Linked DNA regions of Prochlorococcus marinus XMU1405. Each later gene encodes a partner of the first gene's protein in a complex. Links are inferred from orthologs where the notes say so. Each region holds a gene or a part of one and is shown in the gene's direction. Other genes may lie near its edges. The genes, in order: tig and rpsG.

Region 1 (8,635 bases):
CTTTGAATAGTCGAAAGTTTGTTTAATGGAGCTAAAACTAATGTCAACAAAATGGTAGTGCAGTTTGGGTTCGCTATTACCCCATCATGATTAAGTACGTCACTAGCATTAACTTCAGGGACTATAAGAGGAACGTTCTTATCTAATCTGAAAGCACTTGAATTATCTATCAGTAAAGCATTTTGATCAGTAATGGTAGACAACCATTTTTTTGAAATACTTCCGCCAGCTGAAGCCAAAACTAAATCAAGATTCTTAAATTCTTCCTTAGTTGTTTTTTTTGTAACTAATTCTTCATCTTTCCAAATAATTTTTTTTCCTTCTGACCGTTCTGATGAAAGCAAGACCAATTCTGATATTGGGAAATCACGTTGTTCAAGAATTTTTAGCAATTCAGATCCCACAGCACCTGAAGAACCTAAAACAGCAACTTTTAATGGCCTATTAGGCAAATACGGAGATTGTCTCACACTTTAAAATGATTTTTATAAATAGATTGACTATTTTTTTTACTTTATCAAAAAATTAACTTTCAAGGAAATCACATAATGTGAAATAATTAAGATTCGGTTCATAGTAATAACTTAGAAAAACATGGCTAAAGATGCACTAATAGTCAAAACAACTCCTCTGCCTCAAAGTAGAATTTCATTCGAATTAGAAATACCATCAGAGACATGCAAAACGTGTGTAAATGAAACAATCAGTTCTATCAGTCGTTCGGCTAAAATTCCGGGATTTAGACTTGGTAAGATTCCTAAACAAGTCTTAATCCAAAGAATTGGCATAACACAATTACATGCTTCTGCTCTGGAAAAAATTATTGATAAATCATGGCAAGAAGCGTTAAAAATAAAATCTATAGAGCCACTAAGTGAGCCAGAATTGGTAGATGGATTTGAATCTTTACTTGCAAAGTTTAGTCCTGAAAAATCACTTAAGGTTACTCTTCAAACTGATGTTGCCCCAGAATTAAAACTTAAAAAATCCAAAGGACTAAGTGTTGAAATATCAAAGACAAAGTTTGATCCTAAGTCAATAGATGAAGCGCTAGAAAAATCTAGAAATCAGTTTGCAAACATTATTCCAGTTACCAATAGAGCAGCAAAATTAGGAGATATTGCCGTAGTTAGTTTCAAAGGAAAATATAAAGATTCTGGTAAAGAGATTGATGGTGGAACAAGTGAATCAATGGATCTTGAGTTAGAAAAGAACAAAATGATTCCCGGTTTCGTTGAGGGAATCGTAAAAATGAAAATTGGTGATACTAAAACACTTAACCTTAAATTTCCTGATGATTATTCTCATGAGGATTCAAGAGGCAAAGAAGCAATTTTTGAAGTAAATCTCAAGGATCTTAAGGAAAAAGAATTGCCTGAACTTAATGACGATTTTGCGAAACAGTCTGGCAACAAAGAATCATTAAAAGAGTTAAAGAAAGATATTGAAAAGCAACTTAAAGATAATTTTGAAAAAACTCAAAAAGATATCAAAATTGAAGCTTTATTAGATGCATTAACAAACGAATTGGTTGCTGAAATTCCAAAATCTATGATTGATATAGAAGTAAGGAATAATATTGAACAAACCGCTCAAAGATTTGCTCAACAAGGTCTTGATGTAAAATCTACTTTCACTCCGGAATTAGTTAAATCATTAGCAGAGTCCACGAGGCCTCAAGCTGAAAAAAATGTTCAAAGAAATTTAGCTTTAAAAGCATTAGCTGAAACAGAAAACATAAAAGTCGAGAAAGATGAAATTGATTTAAAAATGAAAGATTATGAAGATGCAATCTCTCAATCTTCAAAACAAATAGATATTAAAAGACTAACAGAAGTAGTAACTAACGATCTACTCAAAGAAAAATTAATAATTTGGCTTGAAGAAAACTCTGAAGTAAAAGAAAAAACTACAAAAACTTCTAATACTACCAAAACCTCCAAAGCAACAAAAGCCACAAAAACTTCAAAAACTACAAAAACTTCAAAAACTCAAAATAAAAAAGAAAAAAAATAATTTATGAAATTTCCTACTAATTAAACAAAAACCCCTTAAATTACTTATAAGACGAAAACTAATTTGTGAACTCAGAAAAAAAACATTTGATCCAAAGCTCAATAAGTTCTTACGAAAGTAATAATAAAACTATTGCTGCTGTTCCTACCGTTATAGAACAATCGGGAAGAGGAGAAAGAGCTTTTGATATATATTCGAGACTATTGAGGGAGAGAATAATTTTTTTAGGTACTGGAATTAATGATCAAGTATCTGACTCACTTGTTGCGCAATTATTGTTTCTTGAAGCGGAAGATCCCGAAAAAGACATACAAATTTATATTAACTCTCCTGGAGGCTCAGTAACTGCAGGAATGGCCATATACGATACTATGCAACAAATATCCCCTGATGTAGTGACAATATGCTTTGGAGTTGCGGCAAGTATGGGGGCATTTCTACTGTCTGGAGGAGCCAAGGGTAAAAGATTGGCTTTACCTAATTCTAGGATTATGATTCATCAACCTCTGGGAGGTGCACAAGGTCAAGCAGTAGAGATTGAAATACAAGCTAAAGAAATACTTTTTCTCAAGAAAACATTAAATTCGCTTTTAGCGGAACATACTGGTCAACCTTTAGAAAAAATTAATGAAGACACAGAAAGAGATTACTTTTTATCTCCCTCAGAAGCAGTCGAATATGGATTAATTGATAAAGTTATCAAAAAGTGACAAGGAATACTGATTTTTTAAGAATATGATGACGAATCGATATTTATAAGCAATCCTAGTGAATAAGGAATATTAAACACCTTTCACTTTAAAAACTTATAATCGATGGCTAAATTCGACGCCCATCTTAAATGTTCATTTTGCGGGAAATCACAAGACCAAGTAAGAAAGCTTATAGCTGGTCCTGGGGTTTATATATGTGATGAGTGCATAGATCTATGTAATGAAATCCTAGATGAAGAACTACTTGATAATCAAGCGAACACAAACAACTCTCCGCAAGTAAAAAAGAAATTACCAACTGATAATTCAAAAAAATCTGTTCCTTTAGAATTAACCTCAATTCCTAAGCCGTTAGAAATTAAAAGTTTTCTAGATAATCAAGTTGTTGGACAAGAATCTGCAAAAAAAATATTATCAGTAGCCGTATACAATCATTACAAGCGATTAGCTTGGAAAGTTAAGGAAGATAGTAAAAATAACAATTCAACAGATTCACAAGCAACTAAATTACAAAAATCAAATATTTTACTCATCGGTCCTACGGGGAGTGGAAAAACTCTATTAGCGCAAACTTTAGCAGAGTTTCTCGATGTTCCTTTTGCAGTAGCTGATGCAACGACTTTGACAGAAGCTGGATATGTAGGGGAGGATGTTGAAAACATACTTTTAAGACTTCTACAGAAATCAGAAATGAATGTAGAACTGGCGCAAAAAGGAATTATTTATATTGATGAAATAGATAAAATTGCAAGAAAAAGCGAAAATCCTTCAATTACTAGAGATGTCTCTGGTGAAGGAGTACAACAAGCATTATTAAAAATGCTTGAAGGAACAATTGCTAATGTGCCACCTCAAGGCGGAAGAAAACATCCTTATCATGACTGCATCCAAATTGATACGAGTCAAATACTATTTATTTGTGGGGGGGCATTTATAGGTTTAGAGGATATAGTTCAAAAGCGTATGGGTAAACACTCTATAGGATTTACCACCAATTCGGATCAAAACAAAGTTGATACAAAAAAAATAGTAGACCCAAGAGATTCCCTGAAAAATTTAGAATTAGATGACTTAGTGAAATATGGCCTAATTCCAGAATTTATTGGAAGAATTCCGGTTTGTGCTGTATTAGATCGTCTTACTAAAGAAACTTTAGAATCTATTTTGACTCAACCAAGAGATGCATTAGTAAAGCAATTCAAAACTTTGCTAAGTATGGATAATGTTGAATTATCATTTGAGCCTGATTCTGTTGAAGCGATAGCAAATGAAGCATACAAAAGAAAAACAGGTGCAAGAGCATTAAGATCAATAATTGAAGAGCTAATGCTAGACATAATGTACACTTTGCCTTCTGAAGAAAATATAAAAGAATTCACAATTACGAAAAAAATGGTAGATAATTTATTCTCATCTAAAATTGTTAAACTACCTTCAGGATCAACAAGAATCATTAAAGAGTCTGCATAAAATTAGAGTTTAATTTTTTTAATTGAATCCCTAATTTTTGTAATTAATGAAAAATAAATGCCAAATATACATAAGCCTTTTCATCAAAAATATAGACCAAACAACTTAAACGAACTGGTTGGGCAAAAATTTATATCCATTACACTCAAACAAGCTCTATTAACAAAAAAAATTGCTCCTGCGTATCTTTTTAATGGTCCAAGAGGCACTGGAAAAACATCAAGTGCAAGAATATTTGCAAAATCTCTAAATTGTCAGGCATTCGACCAACCTACGATAACTCCTTGTTGCAAATGTGACTTATGTCGACAAATTACAGATGGGAGCGCTCTAGATATTATCGAGATTGATGCAGCATCAAATACAGGAGTAGAAAATATAAGAGAAATTATAGAAAGAGCGAGATTTGCACCAACTCAAGCGAGATGGAAAGTCTATGTAATTGATGAATGTCATATGCTTTCAACGGCAGCTTCAAATGCTTTACTAAAAACTATTGAAGAACCGCCCTCAAGAGTTGTATTTATACTTGCGACGACAAATCCTGAGAGAGTATTAAATACAATAAAAAGTAGATGCCAAAAGTTTGATTTTAGAAGAATAAGCCCTAGTGATATTTTTCAACATTTATCAGAAATCGCCGAAAAAGAATCCATTAAGTACGAAGTTCAGGCGTTAAAAATGATTGCAAAAAGGTCTAATGGAGGTATGAGAGATGCACAAAGCCTCCTTGAACAATTGAATCTTTTACCAGAAGGGATAACAATTAATAATATCCAAAACCTCCTAGGAGAGGTATCAGAAAGCGAATTAACAAATCTGATTAAATCATTGGTTGAGAATAATCCAGAGTCATTAATTGATACTTGCAACAAATTATATGATGCCGGAAACGAACCTCTTCAAATAATTATCGGATTATTGAATATAACAAGAGATCTACTATTACACACTACTAATAATAAATATTCAGATCTTTACTATACGTCTGATGAATTTCGAGATGAGTTAGATAAAATCTCAAAAACAATAAATAAATCAACAATAATTAATTGGCATAATAATCTTAGAAATATTGAATATCAAATCAAATCAAGTGATAATCCAAGGCTTTGGTTTGAAATACATTTAACTGGACTTATGAATAGTCAAGATATAAATAGTTTTGAAAATAAAAAAGAAAGTGAAAATAATACGACTGAGGAGAAGCATGAAAGTAGAAAAAACATTCCAATTAATAAAAAAAATATTTCAGATGAGATTCCAAAACCAATTATCCAAGAAGAGATAAATCACAAGGAACTAATCGAAAAAAAAGACGAAAAATTAGAAAAATTTGAAGTTCTTGAAAAAGAAAGTATTGAAAATATTTCTGAAAATAACCAAAATAATTCTGGATCAAATTTAAAAGATAAATGGGAATTAATTCTTTCTAAAGTAGAGTTACCATCAACAAGAATGTTACTTTCACAACAAGCCGAACTTGAAAGTTTTGATTCGGAGAAAATCACAATTGCATTATCACCAAACTGGGAAAGTATGATAAAAAGCAGAAAAGTTATAATTGAAAATACTTTAAAAAAGATATTTGGAGATGGAATAATACTTAATTTTTCAACCAAACAATTAAATAAAAGTAACCCAACAAAAACTCCAGAAATAACCCAAAATGAAGGAAATAATTTCCGGCCAATAAAAAAAATAGAACCAAAAACTAATTCGTCAACAAAAATATCTAACGAGGAAACTTATGATGATAGTTCAAAAAACTTAGCAAATTTTTTTAATGGAGAAATTATAGACCTTGATGAATAGATTAAACTCCAGTATGAAGAGTCTTTCGCCAGAGTATCTTTTTGGGGAAAATAGACATCTTTATAGTTACCCAAGGGATTACTAAAAACCAATGTGATAAATAAAAAACCGATACAAATACCATCCAAAAATTACTTTTTTGCAATACAGGTACTTCACTTTTACAAGAAGAACCGTACCAAAAAGCGATTCCAGATAACATAAAAGCTGTAAGTGAAATAGGCCAGTAAATTGGTGAATCTAAAAAAGCAATACTGAAAACTAAATCAAAAATAGAAATGATTGGTAATGCATATTGCAAGATGAAAAAGTAAGTTAAATCAAATTTCTGCAAATAATCAATTTTATTAGTAAATAATTGATCTCCATAATCGAAGAATCTTTGCAACCCCCCCTCTGCCCATCTTTGCCTTTGCGCTAATAAAGCATTTAAATTTACAACTGCCTCCTCCATGACTGGAGGATCCCATAAGATTCCAATTCTAGATTTTGATAATAATAATCTTAAACTCAAATCAAGATCATCTGTAACTGTATCTTCATTAAAAGAACCACATGCTAATAATGTTTCTTTCTTAATTAATTGACCATTTCCCCTTAATTCGGAAACTCCAGCAACTGATAATCTTCCATATTGAAAGATTGCATCCATAGCCATCTCCATTGACTGACAGGAAGTTAAAAAATTCTTACTTACATTTGTTACTGATTTTCTTAGTTGAACTGCAGACCAATCCCCCTCTTCTACAAAACTAAATAACCTTATCAAAGAATCTTGTTTTAATTCAGCATCAGCATCCAAAACTAATAACCATTCACCATGGGTAAATTTCAAGGCATAATTCAAAGCTCCTGACTTTCCTCCTCCTGCATTTGGAGAACGACTTATGACTTTTAGCTTGTCATATTGTCTAGATAATCGATCTAAAATTAAAGGCGTCTTATCAGAACTACCATCATCGATTATGTAAATATTTAATTTATTTGTTGGATAATCTAAACTAAATAATCTTTCAACTAATCTTGATATGACATTCTCTTCATCTCTAGCTGCGACTAAAATATCAAGCACAGGTAACTCTTTATTGCTAATTCTTCTGCTTACAGTATTTAAAACGTTGTTCCTTTTGAAATTTTTAGAAATAACTATTAAACCGTAAAAAACAATCACAAAAGAAAGAGTCAATATTATGTAAAAGAAATTTTCGATATTGTTAGCATGAGGAATAAAAGCTACTAAAAAACAAGCACTAAGAAATATAAACGACTTCAATCTTCGATTTTTATAAAAACCCTTACTCATAAAAGTAAATTGTTAATTACTTAACTTCCATTGAGACAATATCTCAAATTTTTTTAGTTTTGCATTTCGATAGTAATGATTCAATATTTGTTCATAAGAGAATCCTAATTTAGCCATTTCAATTGCTCCTGACTGAGATAAACCTACACCATGACCGAAGCCTCCTCCTCTCAAAAGCCATAAATCATCATTTAATTTATTAATAGTAAACAAATTACTAGGTATAAAATTTAATACCCGTCGAATATCATCTTTAACAAGAACAATAGGTTTATTACCCTTGTCAGTTTGTATTTCCAATTTTGTCACTCTGCCACTAGACCCACGTTCAATAGGATTTAATTCCAAAACATCTTCATTAATATTTATAAGTTTGTTTTTAATTAACTTTTCTTTAATTTCAAGATTAGAAATTTTCTTATTCCATCGAAAAAGAGAATGATTACTCCCATAAAACTTTTCTTTATCAAAATCTAAAAAATTATTTAAATAAGATTCATTTGTCATTGGAAGTTCAAAAATTTTATTTAATGATTCAGAACCATCAATGATTGAATTGAAATAAGAATAATCTTGAATTTGCCAAGACTCTCCTGCAGTAGCAGATACTCCACCATTAGAACCATGGTAAAAAGCATTTATTGGTTGATTTTCATGAGTGAGAATTAAATTTGAAGTTTCGTCTATGGCTTTTTGTACGTTTTTATATGAAATTTCAGAAGGCTTATAAACTTGGCATTGAGTGCTTATACATAAATGATATTTATCCATATTAAATCTATCAGAATTAAATATGCCCCAAGTTCTTGCAATAACTGCTTGAGCCTTGAGTGCTTCTAAAGGAGAATTCGGTCCAATTTCATATGGCAAAACACCTGCCAAATAGTCATCAAATTCAATTTTTTGAACTAATGTCCAAGTTCCATATAAATCCTTTATTAAATAAAAATTTTTGCCAAAATTAACACCATTTATTTTTATTTTCTCTTCAGAATAAATATATATTGGACCTTCAAGTTTCATATCAGTGTAGTCATTTCTAAGAACAGGAGTAATTTGAAAATTTTTTATTTTTCTGAAAATCTTATTTTTTAATTCAAACTCTGGCAGATCATCTTGAAATGGAATCCATACTTCCCAATTTTTAGGGTAGGCAACAGTCGTCTCAAATCCTTTATCTCTTAGTTTCTCTGATTGTTTTTTTGCCGATTCATAGCTAGCAAAAGGACCAAAAACAAATCTTTCAATTGTTTTTGGATTTTTAACGGGAATATCCGCCCAAGTGATATTTATCTGTTTTGATTTATGTTTAATACCG
Region 2 (17,473 bases), 140 kb from region 1 along the record:
TTAACAGGTACTGTTCTCCAAGATGTTTTGTTGACTCTTAATTGTTCTGCTTCTTCATCACATATTGATTTACATACTTCAATTTTCTCTTTTTTATTAGGCATGAAAACCATGCCTAAACCTCTATGCAATTCTTGAGGAATTTTTAGATTCATTTCATCTTCAATGTATTCCCATGGAATTGAACATAAGATGCCAGCTCCATCTCCTGAATCACTATCTCCTCCACAACCCCCTCTATGCTCCATGCAGTTAAGGCCTTTCAGGGATTGTTTTAAGATCCAGTTGCTTTCTATTCCTTTGATATTTGCTATGAAACCAACTCCACACGCATCTTTCTCACCAATTATTCCATTTGGGGAATAACTATCTTGATATGGTCCATCGATTCTTTTGATACTCTCTCCCATAGATTATTTAATTCTATTTAGTTATTTATGTATTTCTATTATAAAAATAAATATGAAAATAAATCTAAAAATAATGAATATTTACCAAAGAATTTTAATTTGACAAATTTTAAAAAAAATATAATAAAAAACTTTTGGTTGGTGCTCGTAAAAGGTTATGATAGTGAAATGTTTATTTTTATCTAAATATAATAGATGCCCACCATCTCACAATTAATAGGTTCAGAAAGAAAACGTCTGACAAGGAAAACAAAATCTCCTGCATTAAAAGCTTGCCCTGAGAGAAGAGGGGTTTGTACCAGAGTCTATACATCAACACCTAAAAAGCCTAATTCAGCCTTGAGAAAAGTTGCAAGAGTGAGATTAACTTCAGGTTTCGAAGTAACGGCTTACATCCCTGGGATTGGACATAATTTGCAAGAACACTCTGTAGTGCTGCTTAGGGGGGGAAGAGTTAAGGATTTGCCAGGAGTTAGATATCATATAATAAGAGGAACTTTAGATACGGCTGGAGTCAAAGATAGACGTCAATCCAGATCTAAGTATGGAGCAAAAGCTCCAAAAGATTAATTTGTAAACATCACTTTCTAAAAAAATGTCACGTCGTAATGCAGCAGTAAAAAGACCAGTTCTTCCAGATCCTCAATTTAATAGTCGTCTTGCTTCAATGATGATTTCTCGATTGATGAAGCATGGTAAAAAATCTACAGCTCAAAGGATATTGTCTGATGCTTTTTCCTTAATAAGTGAGAGAACAGGTGGCAATGCAGTCGAATTATTTGAAACAGCTGTTAAAAATGCTACTCCCCTTGTTGAAGTAAGAGCTAGAAGAGTTGGTGGTGCCACATATCAAGTACCTATGGAAGTACGCCAAGAGAGGGGTACAGCTATGGCATTAAGATGGCTTGTTACATTCTCACGTGCCAGGAATGGAAAAAGTATGTCTCAAAAACTTGCTGGTGAATTGATGGATGCAGCAAATGAAACTGGAAGTGCAGTTAAAAAAAGAGAAGACACTCATAAAATGGCTGAAGCTAATAAAGCTTTTGCTCATTACAGATATTAATTTCATCAAAAAGGTACTTAAGTAGTTTATTATTAATGAAGTTTGCTTTTAGGGTGAACTATACTTATCAAAAATTATTTTATTTGGAGCTTTAAAATTGGCACGCGACTTTCCCCTAGAACGAGTAAGGAACATAGGTATAGCCGCTCATATTGATGCAGGGAAGACTACAACTACTGAAAGAATTTTGTTTTATTCAGGTGTTGTTCACAAGATAGGAGAAGTACATGATGGTGCTGCTGTAACAGATTGGATGGCTCAAGAACGAGAAAGAGGAATAACTATTACTGCTGCAGCAATATCTACAAGTTGGCAAGATCACAGAATTAATATTATTGATACTCCTGGACACGTTGACTTTACTATTGAAGTTGAAAGATCAATGCGAGTCTTGGACGGAGTTATAGCTGTGTTTTGCGCAGTTGGGGGAGTTCAGCCTCAATCCGAAACAGTTTGGCGTCAAGCAGATAGATATTCTGTTCCGAGGATGGTTTTTGTTAATAAAATGGACAGGACTGGTGCAGATTTTTTAAAAGTTAATAAACAAATTAAAGATCGTCTAAAGGCAAATGCACTCCCAATTCAGCTACCTATAGGAGCTGAGGGTGATCTTACAGGCATTATTGATTTAGTCGCTAACAAAGCATATCTCTACAAAAATGATTTAGGTACTGATATTGAAGAAGCACCAATTCCATCTGAAATGAAGGAAGAAGCTTCTGAGTGGAGATTAAAGTTGATGGAAAGCGTCGCAGAAAATGATGAAGAGTTAATTGAAATTTTCCTTGAAACAGGAGAATTGTCCGAAGAACAACTCAAAAAAGGTATTAGGGAAGGTGTTTTAAAACATGGATTAGTTCCTGTTTTGTGTGGTTCAGCTTTTAAGAATAAAGGAGTCCAACTTGTACTAGACGCTGTAGTTGATTACTTGCCTGCTCCAGTTGACGTAAAACCAATACAAGGTGTTTTACCAAGTGGCAAAGAAGATGTTAGACCTTCAGATGATAATGCTCCTTTTAGTGCATTAGCATTCAAAGTGATGTCAGATCCCTATGGGAAATTAACTTTTGTAAGAATGTATTCAGGTGTTCTCTCTAAGGGAAGTTACGTAATGAATTCTACTAAGGATGCTAAAGAGAGAATTTCTAGATTAGTGATTCTTAAGGCCGATGAAAGAGAGGAGGTTGACGAATTAAGGGCTGGGGATTTAGGAGCTGTATTAGGTCTTAAGAACACAACAACTGGTGATACTTTATGTAACACAGAAGATCCAATAGTTTTGGAGACATTGTTTATCCCTGAACCAGTTATTTCGGTAGCTGTTGAGCCAAAAACAAAAGGCGATATGGAAAAATTATCCAAAGCTTTAACTGCTTTGTCTGAAGAGGATCCAACCTTTAGAGTAAGTACAGATCCAGAGACAAATCAAACTGTTATTGCAGGTATGGGTGAGTTGCACTTAGAAATCCTTGTTGACAGAATGTTAAGGGAATTTAAAGTTGAAGCGAATATAGGCGCTCCTCAAGTTTCATATAGAGAGACTATTAGGTCCAGTTCTAAAGGTGAAGGTAAATACGCAAGACAGACTGGAGGAAAAGGTCAATATGGTCATGTAATCATTGAAATGGAACCTGCTGAAGTTGGTAAAGGTTTTGAATTTGTAAATAAAATCGTTGGAGGAGCTGTACCAAAAGAGTATATAGGTCCTGCATCAAATGGAATGAAAGAAACTTGTGAATCAGGTGTACTTGCCGGTTATCCACTCATTGATGTAAAAGTAACACTAGTCGATGGTTCATTCCACGATGTAGACTCATCTGAAATGGCCTTCAAAATTGCAGGTTCCATGGCTTTTAAAGACGGGGTTAAAAAATGCAATCCTGTCCTTTTAGAGCCTATGATGAAAGTTGAGGTCGAAAGTCCTGATGACTTCCTTGGATCTGTAATTGGTGATCTCTCTTCTAGAAGAGGTCAAGTAGAAGGACAATCTGTTGATGATGGATTGTCTAAGGTACAGGCCAAAGTGCCCTTAGCCGAAATGTTCGGCTATGCCACTCAACTCCGATCAATGACTCAAGGTCGGGGTATATTTTCAATGGAGTTCGCAAATTATGAGGAAGTTCCTCGTAATGTTGCTGAAGCTATCATTTCCAAGAATCAGGGCAACTCCTGATCTCTAAACTAAAACACTCTTAAACCCTCGATTCTTTAATTCAAAATGGCTCGCGAGAAGTTCGAAAGGAACAAACCACATGTCAACATAGGTACTATTGGCCATGTTGATCATGGAAAAACAACACTTACTGCTGCTATTACAAACGTATTAGCTAAAAAAGGTCAAGCTCAAGCTCAAGACTATGGAGACATTGATGGTGCTCCTGAAGAAAGAGAGCGTGGTATTACAATTAATACAGCTCATGTTGAATATGAAACTGAAGGCAGACATTATGCTCATGTTGATTGCCCAGGACATGCTGATTATGTTAAAAACATGATCACAGGGGCCGCCCAGATGGACGGAGCTATTCTAGTTTGCGCAGCTACAGATGGTCCTATGGCTCAAACAAAAGAGCATATTCTTTTAGCTAAACAAGTTGGAGTTCCTGCTCTTGTTGTTGCTCTCAATAAGTGCGATATGGTCGACGATGAGGAAATTATTGAACTTGTCGAAATGGAAATTAGAGAACTTTTAGATAGTTATGACTTCCCTGGAGATGACATTCCTATAGTTCAAGTTTCAGGTTTAAAAGCTCTCGAAGGTGATTCTACTTGGGAATCAAAGATTGAAGAATTAATGAAAGCAGTTGATGCTAGCATTCCTGAACCTGAAAGAGAAGTTGACAAACCATTCTTAATGGCAGTTGAAGACGTTTTCTCGATTACTGGTAGAGGAACTGTTGCTACTGGAAGAATTGAGAGAGGTAAAGTTAAGGTTGGAGAAGAAGTAGAAATAGTTGGAATAAGAGATACAAGAGTAACTACTGTTACTGGAGTCGAAATGTTCCGAAAACTTCTTGATGAAGGTATGGCTGGCGATAATGTTGGTTTACTTTTACGTGGTGTCCAGAAAGAAGATATTGAGAGAGGAATGGTTCTTGTTAAGAAAGGATCTATTACCCCTCATACTCAATTTGAAGGAGAAGTTTATGTTCTTAAAAAAGAAGAGGGCGGAAGACATACTCCTTTCTTTGCAGGATATAGACCTCAGTTCTACATCAGAACAACTGATGTGACAGGTCAAATAACCGCATTTACCTCTGATGATGGCTCTAATGTTGAAATGGTTATGCCAGGAGACAGAATTAAGATGACTGGGGAATTAATTTGTCCAGTAGCTATTGAACAAGGTATGCGATTCGCAATCCGTGAAGGTGGACGTACTATCGGTGCTGGAGTTGTTTCTAAAATACTCAAGTAATATATTTGAATTTTAAAAATTTAACCTCAATCATCTAATATAGATACATGGACAAGGGTCATTTAATAAATGACCCTTCAATAGAAGTTATTTGAAATTATGACTGCATCAATAGCACAACAAAAAATAAGAATAAGACTCAAAGCATTTGATAGGAGAATGCTTGATCTGTCTTGTGACAAAATAATCCAAACTGCTGATACTACTTCTGCCTCAGCAATAGGTCCAATACCTCTACCTACAAAAAGGAAAATTTATTGTGTCCTTAGATCACCACATGTCGATAAAGATTCTAGAGAGCATTTTGAAACAAGAACACATCGAAGAATCATCGATATCTATAGTCCCTCTGCAAAAACTATTGATGCTTTAATGAAGCTAGATCTCCCTAGTGGTGTAGATATAGAAGTTAAACTTTAATTAATCCCGAAACCGCCCTAAATTGATTAGTATAAAAACATTTAAATGAGGTTTAGATGGGAGAACTCTCAGTAAGGGAACTACCTTTATTTCCTTTGCCGGAAGTGGTCCTTTTTCCTCAAGAAGTATTGCCTTTACATATTTTTGAGTCGAGATATAGGATTATGCTCCAATCTGTTCTTGAAAGTGATTCTAGGTTTGGAGTCATTAAGTGGGACCCAACTACAAAAACTATGGCTAACGTGGGATGTTGCGCGCAAATTATAAAACATCAAACTGCAGAAGATGGGAGAAGTAATATTATCACTCTCGGACAACAAAGATTTCAAGTCTTAGAAATTACACGTTCGACGCCGTTTTGCTCCGCGATGGTTAGTTGGATTAATGATGATAATATTGATGACTTACAAAAAATAGATTCACTAAAAGATTCAGTAAAAGAAGCTCTTAGTGACGTTATTACTTTAACAAGTAAATTAACTAATACTAAGAAAAATCTACCTGATAAATTACCTGACAACCCAATGGAATTATCATTTTGGATAGGAGCTCATTTGGGCGGTCCTGTTGCGGAAGAACAGCAAAGACTTCTTGAGGAAAGAAATACTTTTACTCGTTTGCAAAGGGAATATGAAATGCTGGATCATACAAGAAAACAACTTGCAGCAAGAACCGCATTGAAAGAAAGTTTCCCTGATATAAAAGAAAATTAAATGATTGAGTTATTATTCCCTTTTTTTTTACTAGTTTTATTCTTTCTGGTCCTATTTATTATCTGGAGAATTAATGCTAGAAAATATATTTCTTCCAGTACAGTAGCTTCCGCATATGATGCTTGGACGCAGGATAAATTACTTGAGAGATTGTGGGGAGAACATATACATTTGGGTTTTTATCCTTCAGGGAAAAAAAATATTGATTTTAGAAAAGCTAAAGCTCAGTTTGTTCATGAATTAGTCAAATGGAGTGGTTTGGATAAATTGCCAAAAGGATCCAGAATACTCGATGTAGGTTGTGGTATAGGGGGAAGTTCTAGGATTCTTTCAGAATATTATGGGTTTAATGTTACAGGCATTACAATTAGTCCGGCTCAAGTTAAAAGAGCAAGAGAACTTACTCCTTTTGGACTTAATTGCAACTTCCAAGTTATGGATGCATTGGATTTATCATTTGAAGATGGATCATTTGATGCGGTCTGGAGTGTTGAGGCAGGAGCTCATATGAATGACAAAACTAAGTTTGCAGATGAAATGCTTAGAATTTTGAGACCTGGAGGATATTTGGCATTGGCTGATTGGAACTCAAGAGATCTAAAGGCATATCCCCCATCATTTTTGGAGAAGTTAGTCCTTAAACAATTACTTGAACAGTGGGTACACCCCAATTTTATAAGCATTAACCAATTCAGTAATATTCTTAGAATTAATAAAAATAGTGCTGGAAGAGTTATTTCTGAGAATTGGAACTCTTATACGAATCCTTCTTGGTACGACTCAATTTATGAAGGCATTCGAAGACCCTTAGCAATTTTGTCACTTGGCCCATTTGCGATAGTAAAGTCGATTAGAGAGATTCCAACGATATTACTAATGAATTGGGCATTTAGAAAAGGTTTAATGGAGTTTGGAGTTTATAAATGTAGGGGATAAATTAATCTAGTTCAACATTTTCAGAAAAATAATTTCCAAAATCTACGAAGTTTTTGCATAATGGCTTTAAATTATTTTTTAAATCGACTAAATTTTTTATATTATTTTGATTATTTATTTCTAAATCAATATAAATTATGTATTCGCCTAACTCTCGTTTTGATGGTCTAGATTCAATTTTACTCATATTAAATCCAAAATCTGCAATATAATTTAAAGCTTCTAGTAAAGCGCCAGGTTTATTTGAGATTAATGAAAAAGCAAAACTTGCAATATTAGCTGGACTAAAATTTGATTCTTTGCTCAAAATGACAAATCTAGTACAGTTTCCTGGGACATCATTAATAGGAAAGGCTAATTCTTTAAGTCCTTCAATTTGAATTAATGATTTTGAGCCGATAGCTGCTCTAAATTTACTTCCTTTTACCATATTGACAGCTTCTGATGTTGAATTTGTTGGAAGAGGAATTGCATTTGGGAGATTTTCAGATAACCATTCAGAACATTGAGCTAATGCTTGAGGGTGAGATAATACTTCTGAAATCATTGAAAGTTCTCCATCGCTAATTAACGCATGTTTAATAGGTAAAACAATTGCTTTATTGATAAATATTTCAGGAAATTTCCAGAGGGCATCTAAAGTGGCTGTGACTCCGCCTTCTACAGAATTTTCAATAGGTACTACTGCAGCATCACAATTGTTGTAGGCAATTGATTTAATGACCGAATGTAACCCATTACATGGTACAAATATAGGTGTCTGAAAATTGGCAAGCTTTGATAATATATGAGCTGCTTTTTCTGCATATGTCCCTTTAGGACCTAAATATGCAACTTGTTTGCGCATGATTGATTGTAAGAAAAAAAGAGATCAAATAAGCATTGGAGGGTTATAGAAAATGCTATTATCTTTTGATGCTAAACAGAAATTAAAGCTTTCTGTAACACGAAATAAAAAATATCTTTCTCAATATCTTTTGGAAGAAGAAAGAGTTGTTGGAGCAATGCTAGACTCCAAAAAATTAGTACCTGAGGGAGAAGGTAGATACAAGTATACAGTAACAAGTTTTAAGGTTTTCCAACTAGATATTAACCCTGTTGTCTCAATTGCGGTAGAGAATAGAGATGGAATTTTAAGAATGAGTGCCCTTGATAGTAAATTGGATGGTTTGGGAATTGTAGATGACTTTAATCTTATTTTGAAAGCGAATTTGGAAGCAACCGATGTTGGTTTAGAAGGCGAGGCACTTCTTGGGGTATCTGTAAGCCAACCCCCTCTACTGAAGCTGGTACCAAAGAAAATTTTGGAATCTACTGGTCATTCGGTATTAAATGGAATTCTATTGGGTATAAAGTCAAGGGTTCAACAGCAACTCGTAAAAGACTTTTTAGATTGGTGTGAATTAAATAAGATTTGATTTTTTTAAAAAACTTTTCCTATGAAGTTTAGTTATTCCATTTTTTTTGATTAATGAAAGATGCTCTCTAGTTCCATAACCTTTATTTTTAAATAACAAGTATCCTGAGTATTTTTTTTCTAACCTCTCCATTAGATTGTCGCGAGAAACTTTGGCAACTATGCTTGCTGCAGCTATTGAGATAAACTTTGAGTCTCCAGAAACTATGTTTTTCTGAATTCCGTTCCATGGCCTTAATAGTAAGGGGCCATCAATTATTAATTCAGATGGCTTTTCTTTTAATTTTTTTAGAGCTCTTATCATTGAAAGTTCTGTCGCAACTCTGATACCTAACTTATCTATTTCTCTGGCCGAAGATTGCCCAATTCCATAATCTGAAGAGAGAAATAAAATTTTTGGTAAAAGTAATTTTCTTTTTTTGGGAGTTAGTTTTTTACTATCTGTTACTCCAAGTTGTTTTAAAGTAAATTTATTTTTCTCAGTTAATACGACTGCTGCTGCAAACACTGGACCAAAAATTGCTCCCCTTCCAACTTCATCTATTCCAACTTCGGATACTTTATTCAATGCTTGCTGAAGATCTTCTTCTTTTTTTTCTTGTATTGTTTAGCTCATCTGCAAGTTCAGTTTTATCCTTTTTGTCTGTAAATACAACTTCATTATTTTCATTAGTTTTATCTGCTGATTTATCTTTAGAATTTGCATTTGCTTCAACTTTAATTTGAATCTTTTCTTCTTCAGTTTTTGATATTTTTTTAATTTGTTTTTTTGTTTTTTTATTATTTAAGGGTTTTTCTTTTTCCTTATTACTTTCTTCTAAACGCACAAAATTATTGCTGGTGAGATATTCTTTACCTAACTTAATAAGGGGATTAATACCTAATTGACTGAAAACAACTTTTTCTTCATTAGTAAGATCAACTGTTATTATATTTTTTTCTTTTGAATTTGATTGATTCAAATTATCATTATCATTTTCTTTTTCTTTTTTATTAGAAGAATTATCTTTACTTAGGTCTTTGGAGTTAATTAATTCCTTGTCGATTATTTTTTCTTGCTCATAAGTTGATTGAGAAATATCTTTATCTAAAGATTTTAGATTGTTTGATTGATTAGATTTATTTTCAACATTTTTAATTTTTAAGTTAGCAATTTCGTAATTTAATATATTTTCTACGTGCCCTGTTCCATCGCATTTAGAACATTTTTTACCGAATAATTCATATATATTTTGACCCTGTCTTTTTCTGGTTAACTCTACTAATCCTAATTCAGTAAGCTGAGCTATTTGAGGCCTAGCAGAATCATCTTTTATTGCTGAGGTAAAATGCTCAAGTAACTGAAATTGATCTCTTCTAGATTCCATATCGATAAAATCTACTACTATAACTCCACCAATATTTCTTAATTTCATTTGCCTTGAGATTTCAACTGCTGCTTCGCAGTTTGTCCACAAAACGGTTTGTCTTGAGTTTGCGGATCTTGTAAATGATCCAGAGTTTACATCGATTACTGTTAAAGCTTCAGTTGGTTCGATAATAATATAACCTCCAGAAGGAAGATCTACTCTAGGTTGTAGAGCTTTTTGAATTGTTTTCTTAATTTCGTACTTTTCGAAAATATGTTGGTTTAAACTATTATCGTGAAATTCAATATTTATATCAGATTCATAATTTATTAAAAAATCTTTTGCCCTTGCAACTGAAAATTTACTATCGATAATTATACTTTTAGTTGATTCTTTAATATGATCTCTCAAGATCTTAAGAGAGAAATCTTCATCTCTTTTTACTAAATATGGCGGATTAGAGGCCTCAGAAACTTTTAGTGTATTTTCCCATTGTTGAATTAAATGTTCTAAATCTTCAATTAGAAGTTCTTCTTTTATTTTTTCAGCCTCTGTTCTAAATAATAATCCTGTACTAGGTGGTTTTATTAAAACGCCAAGAGCTTTCAAACGGCTTCGTTCAGTTTCTGTATTAATTTTTCTTGAAATATTTACTCCTTGGCCATATGGCTGTAGTATCAAATATTTTCCTGGGATTGATATACTTCCGGTTAGTCTGGGACCTTTAGATCCTGTGGGTTCCTTTATTACCTGTACTAAAACTTTTTGTTTTGGTTCTAGTAATTCAGTTATTCCAAATGTCCCTTTTTTAATTCTTAGTGGACCTAAATCTGAAACATGGATGAATCCATTTTTCTCACTTTCACCAATATTTATAAAAGCGGCATCAATGCCAGGAAGAACATTTTCAACTGTTCCTAAAAAAATATCGCCAATTTGATATTGACCTTGTGCGACGATTAATTCATCAACTCGATCATCTGTGAGTAGTGCTGCTATTCGAGCCTGCTCAGCGATGATAATTTGCTGAGACATATAGTTGATTCTGAATGATTTGGATTTTGAAAATCGTCTAGATTAGAGAATTAGATTTTATCTTTTAATAAAGCAATTTTTTTTAGCTATTATTGTTTACTTTTTTTAAATTAACAAAGTTAATAGTGATTGAATTCTGCTATTTATAAAGATTTAAACGATTTTCAAACTAATTGAAATTGAATTCACAGCTATGATCATCTCTTAAATTAACCATAACTAGAATAATATTAACATCTAATCACCACTAAAGCACGTTGATACATTATTCTAATATTGGTGAAATTTTTTATCTAAAGTGGTTCAAGTAAACGAAAATTATTTAAAACTCAAAGCAGGCTATTTATTCCCTGAAATTGCTAAAAGGGTAAAAATATATTCTCAATCAAATAAGAGTGCTGAAATTATTAAGCTTGGCATAGGAGATGTTACAGAACCATTACCAAGAGCATGTATAGAAGCTATGGGTAAAGCTTTAGATGACATGGCAACAATAAACGGTTTCAGAGGTTATGGACCAGAACAAGGTTATTCTTGGCTGAGAGAAAAAATATCTGAGCATGATTTTATTTCTCGAGGCTGTCAAATTTCACCCGAAGAAATCTTTGTTTCAGATGGTTCTAAATGCGATAGTAGCAATATTTTAGATATTCTTGGCAAAGATAATTCAATTGCTGTAACTGATCCGGTTTACCCTGTTTATGTAGATAGTAACGTTATGACAGGTAGAACTGGAGAAGCTCTCGAAAATGGTACTTATCAAGGTTTAACATATCTGGCAATAAACGAGAGGAACAATTTTTTGCCAAAACTACCTGAAAAAAAAGTGGATATTTTATATCTTTGTTTTCCAAATAATCCAACTGGAGCAACTATTACAAAAAATGAATTGAAAAAGTGGGTTGACTATGCCCTCCAAAATAAATCTCTGATACTTTTTGATGCAGCTTATGAAGCCTTTATCCAAGATAATGATATTCCACATTCAATATATGAGATTGAGGGGGCAAAGGATTGTGCTATTGAATTTAGATCTTTTTCAAAGAATGCAGGATTCACTGGAGTTAGATGTGCTTTTACAGTAATACCTAAGGATCTAAAAGGTTTGAGTTCAACAAATGAAGAAATAGAGTTATGGCCTCTTTGGAATAGACGACAATCTACAAAGTTCAATGGAGTAAGTTATGTGGTTCAGAAAGGTGCAGAGGCTGTTTATTCTCCTGAAGGGAAAAAACAGGTGAAAGGTTTAATTGATTTTTATATGGAAAATGCAAAAATTATGAAAAATAAACTTCAGAATTCAGGATATAAAGTTTATGGTGGGGACAATGCTCCTTATATCTGGATTAAAGTTCCAGATCAAATGACATCTTGGGACTTTTTTGATTTCCTTCTCCAAAAAGTTAGTGTAGTAGGAACACCTGGGAGCGGATTTGGATTAGCAGGAGAGGGTTATTTTCGATTGTCAGCATTTAACTCACGATCAAACGTTCTTGATGCAATGGAAAGAATAATTAATATATAATTACTAGTACAATTTAAACTCTAATAAATTTAATGCTATCTATAAAGTTAGAACAAAGTGCAAATAATAATTCAGCAGTGATTGAAAAAAAACCTGCTGAATTAAAAAATAAATCTCCAAAATATAAGGTTTTGCTTCATAATGACCCAGTAAATTCTATGGAATATGTCACTATTTCACTACGAGAGGTTGTTCCGCAATTAAGTGAACAAGATGCTATAGCAATAATGCTTGAAGCACACAATACGGGCGTGGGTCTAGTAATTGTTTGTGATTTAGAGCCAGCAGAATTTTACTCAGAATCATTAAAATCTAAAGGAATTTCTAGTTCAATTGAGAAAGAGGATTAATAACGGTTGAATTTGTTATTTAGAGTGAGCTAATTTCCTTTGTGATAAAGGACGCACTTTTAGGGATTCCTTTAAGGAAGACTTTCCATATTCTCTTTCAAGAATGTCAATAACTGTTTTGCCAAATTCGTCTTCTAGATTATCAAAAGCTTCTAAGCAAACCTGACCAAGCTTTTTTCCAAGTGACCCTGGATTCCAGAGAAGTTTTCTCGCTGTCCAGGGCATCATGCTCATTGGATTATAATTTGGCTTCAAAATTTTATTCTCCAAAGCGTATTTCTCAAGAAGAGTGTGAGGTTGCAAACCTATAAAGAATATAGCTGGATCAACTAAGCCTTTACCAAAAATATTTTCTAATTCTCTATGGTAAGCAATTGTTTGTCTTATGGTGCTGGGCGTTTCATCAAAAACATTAAATGAATAATTAACTGAAACATGATTCTTGAAACCGGATTTGACTAACATTCTGCAATTATTTAATACAGTTTCAAGGTCATAAGCTAATCTCATTTTTCTAACAAGTTCTTGAGATCCCGAGGTGATACCTATTTCAAAATAGCTCATACCTGTATCAACCATTAGCTGAGCTAGCTCAGCATCAATATTATCTGCTCTGATGTATGCAGCCCAATTAATATCGTCCCAGCCTTGGTCCTTAATTGCTTGCAAAAGTGTTTTTGCATCTTCAATATGTTTTTTGGCTGGAATAAATTGTGCATCTGTGAACCAAAATCCCCTTACTCCAAGATCATATAATTGCTTCATTTCTTTGATTACTTCCTTAACAGGATTAACGCGAACCTGCTTCCCCTCCACAACTGTGTAAACACAGAAACAACAATTATGAGGACAACCTCTTTTTGTTTGTACCCCTACGTAATAATCGCCACCTTCTATATACCAATCGAATTCAGGCCATATTGATTTAATGTATTTATAGTTGCAGGCTGTTTTTACAGTTCCTGAAGGTTGTTCATGTATTAATTTGTTCCGAGGTGTTTGTCCAGCAATATAACATCTTTCATCTTCTATTGAATCTCCTCTAATTATTTTTTCTATGAGATTTTCTCCCTCTCCAACTGAAATTACAGTTCCTTTTGGGAGTAGATTCCCCAATTGTTCATAGAAGACACTAACAGCCCCACCTCCTAAAATTACTTTTACATTTTTATTGTATTTTTGTGCTCTTTTTAGTCCCATCTTGACTAAAGAAGTATTTCTATATATTTCTCCATAATGAGATGCAATTAATTTTAATCCTCCCCAGGAACCTCTAATTTTTTTAAAGATATTTTTTGAGTAGAAAACTTCAAAAGAGTTTTGTAGGGGATTTCCACTTCTACCATCAACAGGTGCATAAATTTGTATATCTCTCCATGAAAAAATGATTAGATGTGGTCTAAATTGATCAATTTTTCTAGCTAAATATTTGGAAACTTTATTAGATGGAATTATTGCTAAATCAATGAATTGCTGCTCTAAAACTGGAAAACATTTATGAATATGGTCTGCTAAATAAATAGGACCTATTGGAAATATTGGATTACATGGCAATCTTACAGTTAATATTTTTCCATAGTGCTTTCTTTGGTAATTTTTTTTATTTAATTTTTCGAACTTCAAATTAAAATTCATGTTATGAAATTTAATGAATTTATTTCTTTTAAGAATCTAACTACTTTATTACTAATTTGGAGAAATTAAAAATCCTAAGAAAATACTTGTGAAAATTTTATTTAATTCACATATCAGAAATCATATAAATCCAGCATACTTTTAGAAGTTTTAATCCATCTATCCATCTAGATATATTTGGTGCTCCAGATTTTCTAGCGTAATATCTAACAGGATAATTTAGTATTTTAATGTTATTTTTCGCAGCTTCAAATATTATTGTAAAGTCTCCAAATGGGTCAGACTTGGAATCCCAACTTCCGTTTTGTTTCATAAGTTTAAAGAATTTTCTTGAAAAAACTTTTGTTCCACAGAGTGAATCTGATACAGGCTTATTTATTAGTATTGATAGAAAAATTGCGAAGAGTCTATTTCCTATATAATTTGCCCATCTCATCGCATCTTTTTCCATTGGAAAAGTTGTGCGGGCGCAATTGATAAGGATATTTTTATTTTTGGTTGATTCCATAATTGCTGCAATACTGTCATCAATATCTACTGTAAAATCACTATCAATTATGGCGAGAGTTTCACCTGAAGAAATATTAAATCCCTCCACGACTGCATTTTTCTTCCCTTTAGAAGTTTGTTTTAAAAGAGATATCTTGAAGAAATTTGAGAAATTTTCTTTTAATTCATTCAAAATTTCATATGTATTATCATTGCTATTGCCTTCAACGAATATAATTTCTAAATTATTCCGAATGTTTTTGAATTTATTTAAAGCATTAATTAAAAGTTCTTTATTACCAGCTTCATTTCTTGCAGGAATTACTATTGATATTAAATGTTCAGAATTATTTTCACTATATTTATAAAAAACTATTTCGAGTTCATAGGCGAGTTGTTTGATGATTGGTATTTTCCGAAAAATATTTTTAATAGATTTTGGAATTACCTTAGTGGGCATAGGAGTTAGTTTTTTTGCTTTCCATCTAATTGATCTGTAGTTATAAATTTCTGCTAGAGATTCGATATCGCATAAAGTTATTCTTGCTTTGCTAGTAGTTTCTCTAAAAATTCTTGAATCTAATTTTAGCCATCTAGTGATTGGCTCCCAAGTATTACCACGAACTTTAATTGAAATAAATTCGTTATTGTCTTTGAATAATTGATGAAGTTTATTATTAGTTAAGTTCCAACTATTAACAGATCTCATTATTGAAGATTATTATCGACACTTATTATAAATGGATTTTTTACTTTTTTAATATTAATTTCCATGGATTTAAAATATCATTTTCGTATATCACTTCATAAGAATCATCATTATTTTTTATTGCTTTAAGGTCAGTTGTCCATGCTAATTCAGATTTTTTTAATTGATTAATACTTTCTAATCCCATACCTAATTTAGGTGTTGCTAAAGAAATCCTGATGATTTTTGATTGGGATCGAGAATCGTTGATTCCTTTTTTATCAACCATGATCGTTTGATTTTTTACTAAATCAAGGGATGAAACATATTCCATTTTCTCTCTTAGTTCTCTAGATCTATCAGTGAATAAACCTGATTGCAAAATAAATGAAGTGAATAAGTAAGGCCCAATTATGAGAGTTATTAATATTTCTTTGTACGAATTTTTATGTCTTATTAACGACCAAGCAAACCCGAAAGATAATAATCCAAGCATTATAAATGTGTTTTCCTTTGTATTAAGATTAATTGAATCTTTAAAGAAAAAATAATATGTGAAAGTAAGAGCAAATATAAATAATGGAATTATTTTTGAAGTCATAAATATAAAAAACCGACTATATCTATAAGAATTGAATAAAAATTTTATTCCTACATAAGTATTTAATGAAAAAATAGATGAGATTTGTAGAGCATAGTAGGGTGTTTTTGTAGAGAAAATGCTAAGGACCGCCACTAAAATCAAGGGGAAAAAAGCAAGTATATATTTATTCTCCTTACTTTGAGAAATGTTATATGTTATGCCAATAATTGTGAAAAAACTCCATGGCAGAAATGTTAAAGGTATATTCCAGAAATAATAATAGAAAGGATTTGTGAAAGTATTTTTACTTGATAGAAAGTTAAACTTTTCGAATAAGTAAAAAATAATATTTTTGTCTAAATAAGGGTTGATAGAAAAAGTCCACAATAAAAAAGGAATGAATCCAATAAGTAGTCCCAACCAAAAGAATTTGACGAATAAAAAATTTTTTTTAAAAAAAATATATGGTATGAGTGATAATAACGGTACAAAAACTAAAAAAGTTTTCATAATAAAAGCTAAACCAATCCAAATTCCAAAAAGCAGAATATAGAATTTGTTATTTTTACTTTTTATTTTGACTAAAGCTAATACTCCAATAGTTACTAAACATGAATAAATAATATCTTGAGTGGCTAAGTGTGAGTAGTCAAACCATAGATATGTTGTAGCAAGGATTAGTGGAGATATAATTGCATATTTTTTATTAAATAATTCTTCATGTAATTTATAAGTTGTAAATAGCATTAATATTGAAGCAACTGTTGTTGGTAGATATGCAGAAAAAATATTTCTTCCAAATAACTCTTGTGACTTTGCTATTAAAAACTGTAATCCTATTGTTCTATCTAAAACATATTCATCCCACCAAAGAGGAATTGTCCAGTTACCTTTTTCTAATATCCATCTAGCTTGTAGTGCATAATAACCTTCATCAAAGGCAATATAACTTCTTTTGCCAAAATAAAATATAAGAGGAATAAAAACAAATACTTTAAAAAGATATCTAAATTTTAAAATTTTATTAACCATTTTAATTTGCTTTTTAAGTGCCGATAATTGGAATTGAACCAATGACCTACTGTTTACGAGACAGTTGCTCTACCTCTGAGCTATACCGGCCAAATTAAATATTGAATTTTTCATATAGACTTAATTTTATAATTGAAAGAATTTATGTCAAAAATAGATCCTGAATTGAAAAAGAAATTGTTAAAGGAATCCCAATCTCCTTTCAAGGGATTAAGAAGAATATTGTGGATAGCTTTTAGCGGCTCTGCATTTTTGGGGCTTATTATAATGCTTTCCAGAATTGCAAGCGGAACCGAATTACAGCAAAATAACCTTCTTATACAGTTGGGTGCTTGTGTTATTTTTCCGACTTTATTAATCTTTGATAGAAATAAAGATTAATGAGTTAGATGTTTAATTATTGTGAT

The links.
Region 2: the proteins of tig (region 1) and rpsG are in contact, whole or in part, in a crystal structure (PDB 3GTY), measured with the Thermotoga maritima proteins. The link is inferred for Prochlorococcus marinus XMU1405 from one-to-one orthologs. Residues at the interface, in WP_004081061.1 of Thermotoga maritima: Glu122, Val124, Val129, Leu130, Tyr133, Glu188, Gly259, Ile262, Tyr263, Glu266, Ser270, Glu273, Gln274, Glu277, Arg308, Gln311, Ile312, Ser315, Tyr316, Glu325, Arg329, Arg336, Leu363, Phe366, Trp367, Arg373, Leu377, Arg381, Leu384, Glu387; in WP_004081843.1 of Thermotoga maritima: Lys34, Lys52, Lys55, Glu59, Arg62, Gln63, Glu66, Asn67, Lys69, Val71, Arg95, Ala109, Lys110, Lys111, Gly112, Arg113, Pro114, Glu117, Glu121, Ile124, Ala125, Tyr127, Asn128, Asn129, Thr130, Gly131, Lys135, Asp139, Arg142, Met143.

The regions. Positions count from the first base shown.
Region 1 is NZ_JAAORF010000003.1:581,052-589,686, forward strand. Bases 1-2,805 are described here. They hold tig (trigger factor), read left to right. Parts: upstream 1-594; coding sequence 595-2,016; downstream 2,017-2,805. Other genes in these bases: HA148_RS09215 (aspartate-semialdehyde dehydrogenase), read right to left, coding at 1-470; clpP (ATP-dependent Clp endopeptidase proteolytic subunit ClpP), read left to right, coding at 2,082-2,726. Also shown: ATP-dependent protease ATP-binding subunit ClpX, read left to right, coding at 2,832-4,199; HA148_RS09235 (DNA polymerase III subunit gamma/tau), read left to right, coding at 4,257-6,014; HA148_RS09240 (glycosyltransferase family 2 protein), read right to left, coding at 6,016-7,317; HA148_RS09245 (SpoIID/LytB domain-containing protein), read right to left, coding at 7,330-8,635. UniProt on the Bacillus subtilis protein: Involved in protein export. Acts as a chaperone by maintaining the newly synthesized protein in an open conformation. Functions as a peptidyl-prolyl cis-trans isomerase.
Region 2 is NZ_JAAORF010000003.1:426,507-443,979, reverse strand. What follows is about bases 1-2,740. They hold rpsG (30S ribosomal protein S7), read left to right. Parts: upstream 1-1,005; coding sequence 1,006-1,476; downstream 1,477-2,740. Other genes in these bases: fusA (elongation factor G), read left to right, coding at 1,574-2,740; rpsL (30S ribosomal protein S12), read left to right, coding at 606-980; gltB (glutamate synthase large subunit), read right to left, coding at 1-410. In the rest of the region: more of fusA, read left to right, coding at 2,741-3,649; tuf (elongation factor Tu), read left to right, coding at 3,695-4,894; rpsJ (30S ribosomal protein S10), read left to right, coding at 4,994-5,314; HA148_RS08435 (LON peptidase substrate-binding domain-containing protein), read left to right, coding at 5,371-6,027; HA148_RS08430 (methyltransferase domain-containing protein), read left to right, coding at 6,028-6,963; pheA (prephenate dehydratase), read right to left, coding at 6,965-7,810; HA148_RS08420 (DUF1997 domain-containing protein), read left to right, coding at 7,863-8,381; HA148_RS08415 (ribonuclease HII), read right to left, coding at 8,367-8,984; HA148_RS08410 (Rne/Rng family ribonuclease), read right to left, coding at 8,941-10,764; HA148_RS08405 (LL-diaminopimelate aminotransferase), read left to right, coding at 11,063-12,289; ATP-dependent Clp protease adapter ClpS, read left to right, coding at 12,322-12,639; HA148_RS08395 (photosystem II high light acclimation radical SAM protein), read right to left, coding at 12,655-14,274; HA148_RS08390 (glycosyltransferase family 2 protein), read right to left, coding at 14,381-15,472; HA148_RS08385 (ArnT family glycosyltransferase), read right to left, coding at 15,513-17,066; HA148_RS08375 (DUF3493 domain-containing protein), read left to right, coding at 17,211-17,447; infB (translation initiation factor IF-2), read right to left, coding at 17,464-17,473.